Regions from separate parts of the Stenotrophomonas sp. YJH_SMC_48-3 genome, predicted to be linked through region 1. Evidence: predicted binding sites of a transcription regulator. Region 1 holds the regulator's gene; each other region holds the start of a gene.
What was found. Region 1 encodes FliA, which starts transcription of late flagellar genes. Its sites were predicted from a motif close to TAAAGTTTNNCNNNCNNNGGCCGATAA; they were not measured.

Region 2: a site for FliA is predicted at 1,006-1,032, ahead of AC5P65_RS08270 (methyl-accepting chemotaxis protein). Genes of this name have one in related genera too.
Region 3: a site for FliA is predicted at 1,982-2,008, ahead of AC5P65_RS01820 (methyl-accepting chemotaxis protein). Genes of this name have one in related genera too.

What each region holds. Positions count from the first base shown of each region.
Region 1 is NZ_JCAFSQ010000005.1:9,858-13,106, forward strand. It holds gene AC5P65_RS09285 (chemotaxis protein CheA) at 1-603, opposite strand, end outside; gene AC5P65_RS09290 (protein phosphatase CheZ) at 606-1,211, opposite strand; gene cheY (chemotaxis response regulator CheY) at 1,211-1,603, opposite strand; gene AC5P65_RS09300 (RNA polymerase sigma factor FliA) at 1,661-2,404, opposite strand; gene AC5P65_RS09305 (MinD/ParA family ATP-binding protein) at 2,401-3,249, opposite strand, start outside.
Region 2 is NZ_JCAFSQ010000004.1:221,352-224,600, forward strand. It holds gene AC5P65_RS08265 (DUF5694 domain-containing protein) at 1-685, opposite strand, end outside; gene AC5P65_RS08270 (methyl-accepting chemotaxis protein) at 1,264-3,090, shown strand; gene AC5P65_RS08275 (GGDEF domain-containing protein) at 3,087-3,249, opposite strand, start outside.
Region 3 is NZ_JCAFSQ010000001.1:392,129-395,377, reverse strand. It holds gene AC5P65_RS01820 (methyl-accepting chemotaxis protein) at 1-1,953, opposite strand, end outside; gene AC5P65_RS01815 (hypothetical protein) at 2,161-2,886, shown strand; gene AC5P65_RS01810 (arylamine N-acetyltransferase family protein) at 2,942-3,249, shown strand, end outside.

The sequences.
Region 1 (3,249 bases):
AGCAGGCTTGGCACCCGGTGCGGCGCCACCGTGCAACTGGTCGAGCAGGGCTTCGAACTCGTCCTCGCTGATCAGGCCGTCGTCGGCTTTTTTTGCCGGCGCGATCGCAGTCGGAGCATTGCCACCGTGCAGCTGGTCGAGCAGCGCCTCGAATTCGTCGTCGGTGATCAGGTCGCTGCCCCCCGCGGCGGGTGCTGCGGCGGCGGCGGGCGCAGCCACGGCACCCCCGTGCACGTCGAACTGGGCGATCAGGTCCGGCGGCGCATAGCCCGGCTCGGTGCCGGACGACACGGCGTCCAGCATCGACTGCAGGTAATCCAGTGATTGCTGGGCCGCGTCGAAGTGGTGGGCCTGCAGCACGGCCTGGCCGGCGCGCGCCGCGCCCAGCGCCTCCTCAGCGGCGTGGCACAGCTCGACCATGGCAGTGACGCCGAGGAAGCCGGCGCCGCCCTTGAGCGTGTGGTAGCCGCGGAACACCGCATTGAGCTGGTCGCTGTCCTGCGGTGCCTGCTCCAGCGACACCAGCTGTTCGCCGAGGCGGTCCAGGATCTCCTGCGCCTCGATGATGAAATCGGCAGTGATGTCGTCGGATACCGCGCTCATGCTTACAGCCCCAGATCCGACAACAGGTCGTCGGCGTCGTTCTGCGAGACCGCGTGGCGGTCCAGTCCCTTCAGTGCCGGCCCGGCCAGTGCCGGGTCGGTGCGATGCTGTTCCGGCGGCAGGCCGAGTGCGCCGAAGCCCTCGTGCACGCGGCGGACGATGCCGACCACGCGACGGATGATCTGCCCGGTCAGGTCCTGGTAGCTCTGGGTCAGGGCGATCTCGGTCAGGTTGTGGCGGATGCGCTCGAGCTGCGCGTCCTGGCCTGGCTGCAGGCCTTCGGCACGCAGCTGTTCGGTCAGGCTGCGGCATTCCTCGGCCAGGTCCAGGGTACGGTGGGTGGCCTGTTCGGTCATCGCCACCACGTGGTCCAGGCGCGCGCAGGCGTCATCCAGCTCACCGGCCTCGCTGGGCACGGTCGGCAGTTCACCCAGCGCCTGTCCCAGCTCGCGGGCCAGCCGCGACAGGCCGCTCATCATCGGCTGCGTGCGCAGCGCGACCAGTCCGTCGATGCGTTGCCGCCAGGCAGCTTCGTCACCGGACTCCAGTGCGTCCAGGGCTTCCTGCAGGCGCAGGGCCAGGGCGTTCTTGTCGACCGTGGTATCCATCAGGCGCTGGCCGCCAGGCGTTCGAAGATCTTGCCGAGCTTCTCTTCCAGCGTCTGCGCGGTGAAGGGCTTGATGATGTAGCCGTTCACGCCGTTCTGGGCGGCTTCGATGATCTGTTCGCGCTTGGCTTCGGCAGTGACCATCAGCACTGGCAGGGTCTTCAGCTTGGCATCGGCGCGGATCGCCTTGAGCAGCTCGATGCCGGTCATCACCGGCATGTTCCAGTCGGTGACGACGAAATCGAACGACTGGCTCTGCAGCAGCGACAGCGCGGCATGCCCGTCCTCGGCTTCGGCGGTATTGGTGAAGCCAAGATCGCCCAGCAGGTTCTTGACGATGCGACGCATGGTCGAGAAGTCGTCGACGATCAGGATGCGCATGTTCTTGTTCAAAGCAGAGTTCCTTTGTTGTTCATTCCGGGTGGCCGGGGGCAGCCGCCTCGGGCATGTTCACTCTTCCAGGCCGGCGTCGGCCGCCTCGAAAATCTTCAATCGTCCACGCAGGCGCAGCACGGCCTGGCCGTGGATCTGGCAGACCCGCGACTCGCTCACGCCGAGCACCGCGCCGATCTCCTTCAGGTTCAGTTCCTGCTCGTAATAGAGCGAGAGCACCAGCTGTTCGCGCTCGGGCAGGTGGCCGATGGCCTTGCCCAGCTCGCGGCCGAACTCGCCGCGCTCCAGCACCTGCTGCGGCGTCGGGCCGCCCTGGGCGACGGTATCCAGCTCGCCCTGGTCCTCGATGCGTGACTCCAGGCTCAGCACCTGGCCACGCGCGGCGTCTTCCATCAGCCGCAGGTATTCGGGCAGCGGCATCTCCATCGCGGCGGCCACTTCGGTGGCGCTGGCGGCACGGCCGGTGCTCTGTTCCAGGCGGCGGATGGTGGCAGCGGCGTCGCGTGCGCGGCGATGCACCGAGCGCGGCACCCAGTCGCCACGGCGGATCTCGTCGATCATCGAACCGCGGATGCGGATCGAGGCGTAGGTCTCGAACGAGGCGCCCTGGTCGGCGTCGTAGCTGCGCGACGCTTCGATCAGCCCCATCATGCCGGCCTGGATCAGGTCGTCCACCTCCACGCTCGCCGGCAGGCGTGCGGCCAAGTGGTGGGCGATGCGCCGCACCAGGTCCGAGTGCTGGGAGATGACCTCGTTGGCCGCCGAGCGCTGGACCTCCCGGTACTGGGCTGCGCCTTTCATGCGGCCACCCCGCGCTGCTTGAGAATGCGCTCGAGGAAGAACTCGACGCCGCCACGCGGTTCGGTCGGCGCCTGCCAGCGTGCGGTGCGGCGCGCGATCTCGGTGATCGCCAGCGCGGCTGGGCTGGACGGGTAGGCCTTTACCACCGGTTGCTGGCGCTGCACCGACAGGCGCAGCCAATCATCCTGCGGCACACAGCCCAGATAGTTCAGCGAGACATCGGCGAGGAATTTCTCGCAGACCCGGGTCAGCTTTTCGTACAGCACGCGGCCCTCGTTGGGGTCGCGCACCATGTTGGCCACCACCTGGATGCGGTCCACGCCGCGCTCGCGCGACAGCACCTTGATCAGTGCGTAGGCGTCGGTGATCGAGGCCGGTTCGTCACAGACCACCACCACGGTGTCCTGCGCGGCCTGGCAGAAGGTCAGCACGCCATCGGTGATGCCGGCGGCGGTGTCCACCACCATGATGTCCAGTTCGCGTTCCAGTTCGGAGAACACGTTCACCAGGCCGACGTGCTCGGCCGGGGCCAGCTCGGCCATGTGGCGGCGACCGGACGCGGCCGGGACCACCAGCACGCCGTTCGGGCCTTCGACGATGACGTCGTCCAGCGAGCAGCGGCCGGCCACCAGGTCGGCCAGCGTAAAGGTGGGGTTCAAGCCCAGGATCACGTCGATGTTGGCCAGGCCCAGGTCGGCGTCCAGCAGCAGCGTGCGCTTGCCCATGCCCGCCAGCGCCACAGCCAGGTTGGCCGAGACGTTGGTCTTGCCCACGCCGCCCTTGCCGCCGGTCACCGCGATGGTGCGCACAGGGCCGAGCGGCTCGCTGCGGGTGGCCGACAGCGG
Region 2 (3,249 bases), on a different contig from region 1:
GCGATTCCGGTGTGGGCGAATCCGCAGTGTGGTCGTCCACCGACCACAGGCGCTCCAGTCCGAGGCGTGCGGCAAGCACGCCGGCCACCAAGACGGCCTCGTTGCGGCGGGTCATGCGCGTGTCGAGGAATTGCACCAGCTCCGGAGTCAGGCTGTCGGCCGCACGGCGCTCTTCCCGGGGCAGCCGCAGCCATTGGACGACTGCCGAGCTGCTCTCGCCCGCAGCCAGGAAGACTGCGGCCAAGCGACGTCGCTGGGCAGCGCTTGGCGCCTTGGGCCAATCTGCAAGCAGGCGTTCCATTTCCACGTTGGCGCTGGGCACGTCCAGACCGGTGGCGGCCTGCGCCGGTGCCGGGTCGACGCAGTAGTCCGCGACGCTCTCCGCGTATCGGGCCGGATTGCGGCGCATGAAGTCACACTGCAGGCCGGACAGGTTCTCCACTGCGATCGCGGTGGGCCGCCAGGCTTCCAGGCGCTGCAGCAGAGGTTCCAGCATCGCCGGCGTGAAGGTCTCCGGCAGGCTGGACAGGTGTGGGCTGCCCAGCACCAGCACTTCGTTCGGGCGTCCTGCGGGCGGTCCCTTCAGCTGGTCCGGGTGGAAGGCCGGTCGATAGGCGATGCCGGTGGCCAGCGCATTGCTGCTGCATAGGGCCAGGAGAAGAAGGCTGGCAAAGCGAGGGGACATGCGATCTCCATGTAGATGAGCATCCTGCGGGACCTTCATGCTGGTCGTTTTCCCCTGCGGGCGAACCCCGCATCGGTCATGTAAACCTTTTTTCCTTGAGCTGCATCCTTCTGTGGGCGATGTGGTCGGCTGCCTCCCGGCGCCTGCGCTGTACAGCGTTCCGCCAACCGGTGGCGGAACGGATCCGGTCCAGCCGTTCATTGGCCCAATGCCTCGGTGTGAAGGCGGAGGCACGTGAGAAAGGTGTGAAGTACACGGCAATCGTCCACCGCATTCCGCCTGTAATGGACGGAGTTGCGACGGACGTCGCGGAATGCCGCTAAAGCGGCCGACGGCATCGCCGATACTCCCTCTGGATCCCGCTCCAGTTACCCGCCGCAGGACCCCAGACTGCCCCCGATGGGCGGTCCGCGCAGTGTGTTCCGCCGCTTCCAGATCCCGATCGCAGCCGCAGCAGACGTTCTTGGCAGTCGCTCGAGAGGTGCCGGTTGGCACCTGTAGTCCCTGGCAACTGATGTTGCCGCCGGGCATCCCGCCCGTCGGGTCACAACCGCTTACCGGACACCGAGGATCAGACAATGCTCATTCCAGGCTTCACGGCGGGCGCGCAGGCGCCGGCCGAGCTGCATACCCGTTGGTCGCCGTGGCGTGCGCTGCTTGGCGTACTGGCGCCACAGCAACGCACCCGCACAGAGAAGGCGGTGACCGACCGCACCGAGCTGGAAGCGCAGGTGGCCGCGCTGCATCGCGTGCAGGCCGTCATCGAGTTCGCGCTCGACGGAACCATCCTGCAGGCCAATGACAATTTCCTGCAGGCGATGGGGTACCGGCTGGAGGAGATCCAGGGCAGGCATCATTCCCTGTTCGTCGACCCCGAGCAGGCGCGCAGCGCCGAGTACCGCGACTTCTGGGCGCGCTTGGGGCGCGGCGAATACGACGCCGGGCAGTACCGCCGGTTCGGCAAGGGCCAGCGCGAGATCTGGATCCAGGCCTCGTACAACCCGGTGCTGGATCGGCAGGGGCGGCCCTACAAGGTGGTCAAGTTCGCGACCGACATCACCCAGCAGAAGCTGCAGGCGGCCGACTCGGCGGGGCAACTTGCGGCGATCGCCAAGTCTCAGGCGGTGATCGAGTTCAGCATGGATGGCCGCATCCTGTCGGCCAATGACAAATTCCTGGCGGTGACCGGCTACAGCCTGGACGAAGTGCGCGGGCAGCACCATTCGTTGTTTGTCGAGCCCGGGCATCGCAGCAGCGTGGAATATCGCCAGTTCTGGGAGAAACTTGGGCGCGGCGAATATGATGCGGGCCAGTATCGGCGCCTGGGCAAGGACGGGCGCGAGGTCTGGATCCAGGCTTCCTACAACCCCATCCTCGACCTCAACGGAAAGCCGTTCAAGGTCGTGAAGTATGCCGCCGACATCACCGCGCAGGTGCACGAGAACCAGGCCATGCAGCGCGCCGTGGCGCAGACCCGAGAGGTGGTGGCTGCCGCCAAGCTGGGTGACCTGACCCAGCGCGTAGCCACCGCCGACAAGAGCGGGCCGATTGCCGAGTTGTGCGAAGGCGTGAATTCGCTGGTCGAGGCGATGGCCGCGATCATCGGCCAGATCAAGTTCGCGGCCGACACCATCGCCGTGGGTGCGACTGAAATCGCGCAGGGCAACAGCGACCTGTCGCAGCGCACCGAGCAGCAGGCGGCCTCGCTGGAGGAGACTGCGGTGTCGATGAAGGGTCTTGCCGAGACGGTGCAGCGCACCGCAACCAATGCCCGCCAGGCCAGCCAGCTGGCCGGTGGGGCAGCCGATGTCGCCGCGCGGGGCGGCAATGTGGTGCATGAGGTGGTCGAGACGATGGCGGTGATCAATGCCTCATCGCGGCGCATCGTCGACATCATCGGGGTGATCGACGGCATTGCTTTCCAGACCAACATCCTTGCGTTGAACGCGGCGGTGGAAGCAGCGCGTGCGGGCGAACACGGGCGTGGCTTCGCCGTGGTCGCCACCGAGATCCGCGAACTGTCGCAGCGCTCGGCCAGTGCCGCGAAGGAGATCAAGCAGCTGATCGATGCGTCGGTGGCCAATGTCGGCGCCGGTACCGCGCAGGTTGAGAGCGCCGGACGCACCATGGACGAGATCGTGGTCAATGTGCGCCGTGTCAGTGATCTGATGTCCGAGATCAGCACGGCCGCGCAGCAGCAGAGCGACGACATCCAGCAGATGAACCATGCCGTCGATCTGATCGACCAGGGCACCCAGCAGAACGCCGCGCTGGTCGAGGAAGCCTCGGCCGCAGCGCGCAGCATGGAAGAGCAGTCGGCGCAGCTGCTGCAGACGGTGGCCAGCTTCCGGGTGCAGGGCGGGGCCGGGCACCTGCACGGTGGGGCGGTGCTGCGCGCGGTCTAGGCGCGCCGATTGGCGTGTTGTTCCCCGGCCTCGATGGCCGGGGCAGCATGCACGCAGTTGCGGCCGGCATGCTTGGCCTGGTACAGGGCTTGGTCGGCCCGCTCGACCAGGCCGCGCGGGTCGCCCGCCTCATGCGCAGCCTGCCAGGCCACGCCGATG
Region 3 (3,249 bases), on a different contig from region 1:
CGCCCCCTGCACCAAGGCATCGGCGCGGCCCGCGGCATCGGCATTGCGGCCAACGGTGTCGGTCAACTCGTGCATCGACGCTGCCGTCTCTTCCAGGTTGGCCGCCTGCTGTTCGGTACGCTGCGACAGATCATGGTGACCGGCAACGATCTCACCCACACCGGTGTCGAGGCTGGACGTCGCCTGCTGGATGCGGGTGACGATGCGGCCCAGTTGCGCGACCGTGGCGTTGGCATCGTCGCGCATGCGTGCGAACACGCCCTGCAGCTCACCTTCCATGCGCACGCTGAGGTCACCACGGGCCAGCGCCGCCAGAAGCGCCTGCAGATCGCCGAGGTTGGTCTCGAAGGTCGCCAGCAGGCGGTTGATGCTGGTCGACAACGTGCGCACGAAGCCCTGTTTTCCCTCCAGCGCGATGCGGCCGTGCAGGTCGCCATGTGCGGCGGCGTCGACCAGTGCTGCCACTTCGGTTTCCAGCAGCGTTTCCAGCGCGCGGCTGCGCCACTCCACTGCCACGCCGAGGAAATGCCCTTCGTCGGTGATGGCATTGGCGATCAGCTGGTAGCGCACGCCGGCATGGCCGATCTCGCGCTCCTCGCGCTGGCGTACGCCGGCCAGGCTGGCCAACGCCGGATGCAGGCGTACCGCGTCGCTGCCCACCAGCGCTTCGTTCGGCAGTTCAAGCAGCTGCAGCAATGCCGGGTTGGCGTAGGCGACCTGCCCTTCCGCATCGATCACCATCAGGCCGGTCTGCGCGCTGTCCAATGCCTGGCGCACGCGGGTGTTGCCGCGTGCCACCGCGCGCTCGGTCTCGATGCGTGCGCGCAGGCGCTGCTGCATGTCGACCAGGCGCTGGGCCAGTTGGCCGATCTCGTCGTTGGCGTTGTAGACGCGCAGGGTGGTGTCGAGGCGGTCGTCGGCGATGTCGCTGGCGAAGCGCAGGGTGTCCTGGATCGGCCGGCGCACCGCACGCAGCACCAGCACCAGGCTGGTGATCAGCACGCCGGCCACCAGCAGCAGGGTCAGTGCGAACAGCACGCTCATGGTGCGCGCGCCGGCCTGCTGGCGTGCCTGCGCCCTGGCCAGCGCCGCCACCTGCGCCCGCTGGAATGCGGCCAGTGCAGGCGCTACGTCCGCAGCGGCACCCAGCAGCGACTGCGCTTCCACATCCAGGCCGACACGGGCAGCGGCATACCCCAGCAATGCGGCCTGATACGCCTCCATCCCGGTGCGCAGGGTGTCCTGCACATCCGCAGGCAGGCCCGCCAGCGCGAGGTCGAACGGCAGCTTCTCCTCGCTGGCGCGGTCGGCGTGGGTGGAATCACCGTCGAGCAGCAGCAGTGCCTCCTGCCTTCGCATCTTCTGCAGGGACAGCGCCAGCGCGGGCCGTTGCTGCACATCCACCTGCGCCTGCAGAGTGTCGGCGGCCTGCTGCAGCTGCGCAGCGAGGCCGGCATCACCACGGCCCATCTCGTCGCCCCGTTCGAACAGGGCGGCCACACCCTGCGAGAACGCGTCGGCGGCTTCGGTCAGCGCCTGCAGAGCCTTGCGCCGGCCAGCATCCATCGGCATCGCGCGCAGCGCCTGCAGATCGGTCTGCAACGCCTTCTGCGTGGCCAACAGCTGCGCGCGGTCGGCATCATCGAAACTGCGTGCGTACTGGGCCTGCAGGCGACGCGCTTCGGCCACCCGCGTGGACAGACTGGCAGCCAGATCGCTGCCGCGCTGGTAGCTGGCCTGGCTGCGCGCAGCCAGTGCGTTGGCATGGCCAGTCCAGGCGTAGACAGCAGCGATCGCCACCAGGCCCAGGCCGCAGATCCACAGTGTGGCCTTGAGCTTGTTGGCCACGCTGAGCCGATGTGGCTGCAGCCAGCGCAGCAGCCCAGGGGACGCCGAGTGCAACGCAGCAAGGCGCGTGCGCAGGGACCGGAGGTGGGGGACAACGGCCGACATGACAGACTCCAGGTGGAAAGACGCACCTGTATCGGCCGTATGCGAAGAAACTTTAGGTCTAATTTTCTTCTTCGCGGATCCGATCTCGCTTCTTGTACCGGCAACAAGCGACGATGCGATGACAGAGATCACCTCCATTTCTCATCTCCTGAGAATCCCGACTGATAGAACTACGTTTCACACAACTACCTTGGAGCAACTGCAGCCATGCTTAGCAGCACGGTACTGAATCAGATTCAGACGCTTGGCATCCCTGTCGGGATCGGTACTGTCATAGTTGTCCTCGCAACTATCGTGCGCTGGTTCTTCGGACCTCCTATGGACAGTTTCCACCGCTGGAGAGAGTCAAAGCATCGGGATCGCGAGTACTTGCTGAAGATCGCGGATCATTCAGAGGATGATCTGGAAGCAAGCTGGGTAAAGGAGTCCACGTTGCAGGAGGCATTTCGAGGGCGCTATGGCCTCCTGGTCGGGCGCGAGGAGCGCCGGGCCTACTTCAACCTCATGCGCTGCTACTCGCCAAGCGTAAAATGGCGCCATATCAGGGGCATAAGCACACTGGCACGGCGCAGCATGGATGGCGCCGGCATTGAATTTCACATGCCCAAGCGAGAGCGCCGCTGGCGATACGCTGCCGCTGCTACTGGCATGATCTTCTATCTGTTCGGCAGCGTGCTTTGGGTTGAAGGCCTGCTTTCCGCCATGCATGGCTCTTGGGCGGGAATTGTTCTGGGGGTTCCGGTCGCAGTAATGGGCGCTTTCACAACGCGCGTATCCCTGTTCCCTCTGCAGAGCTACGACGCAGTTGGAAAAGTTATCCAGCCTAATGAGCGTAATGAGTTTCTTTTGATTCCGATCCCCGAGGCAAAGAAGCCAGAGCCCTCCTCTCTCAAGCCGGCGCCAATTGACGCTATTCCGCGCCACCGCGCTTGACCTCAACCCCGGTTGGGGGAGCACAGTGGACATCCCTTCCCCGCCCGGTGTCTCCATGACGACGCTCGATGTCCCCCGCTACCTGCAACGCCTGCAGCTGGATGCACCGCCACCGCTGACGCTGGCGGGCCTGACCCTGCTGCAGCAGCGCCACAACGCACTGCTGCCGTTCGAAACCCTCAGCTGCCTGCTGCGCGATGCAGTACCGATCGACCTGGACAGCGTGCAGCGCAAGCTGCTCGACGACCGTCGTGGCGGCTACTGCTTCGAACTCAATGGCGGCCTGCTGGCACTGCTGCAGGCGCTGGGCTTCGATGCACAGCCGTTGAGCGCGCGCGTGCTGCTGGCCGCCCAGGACGGCGA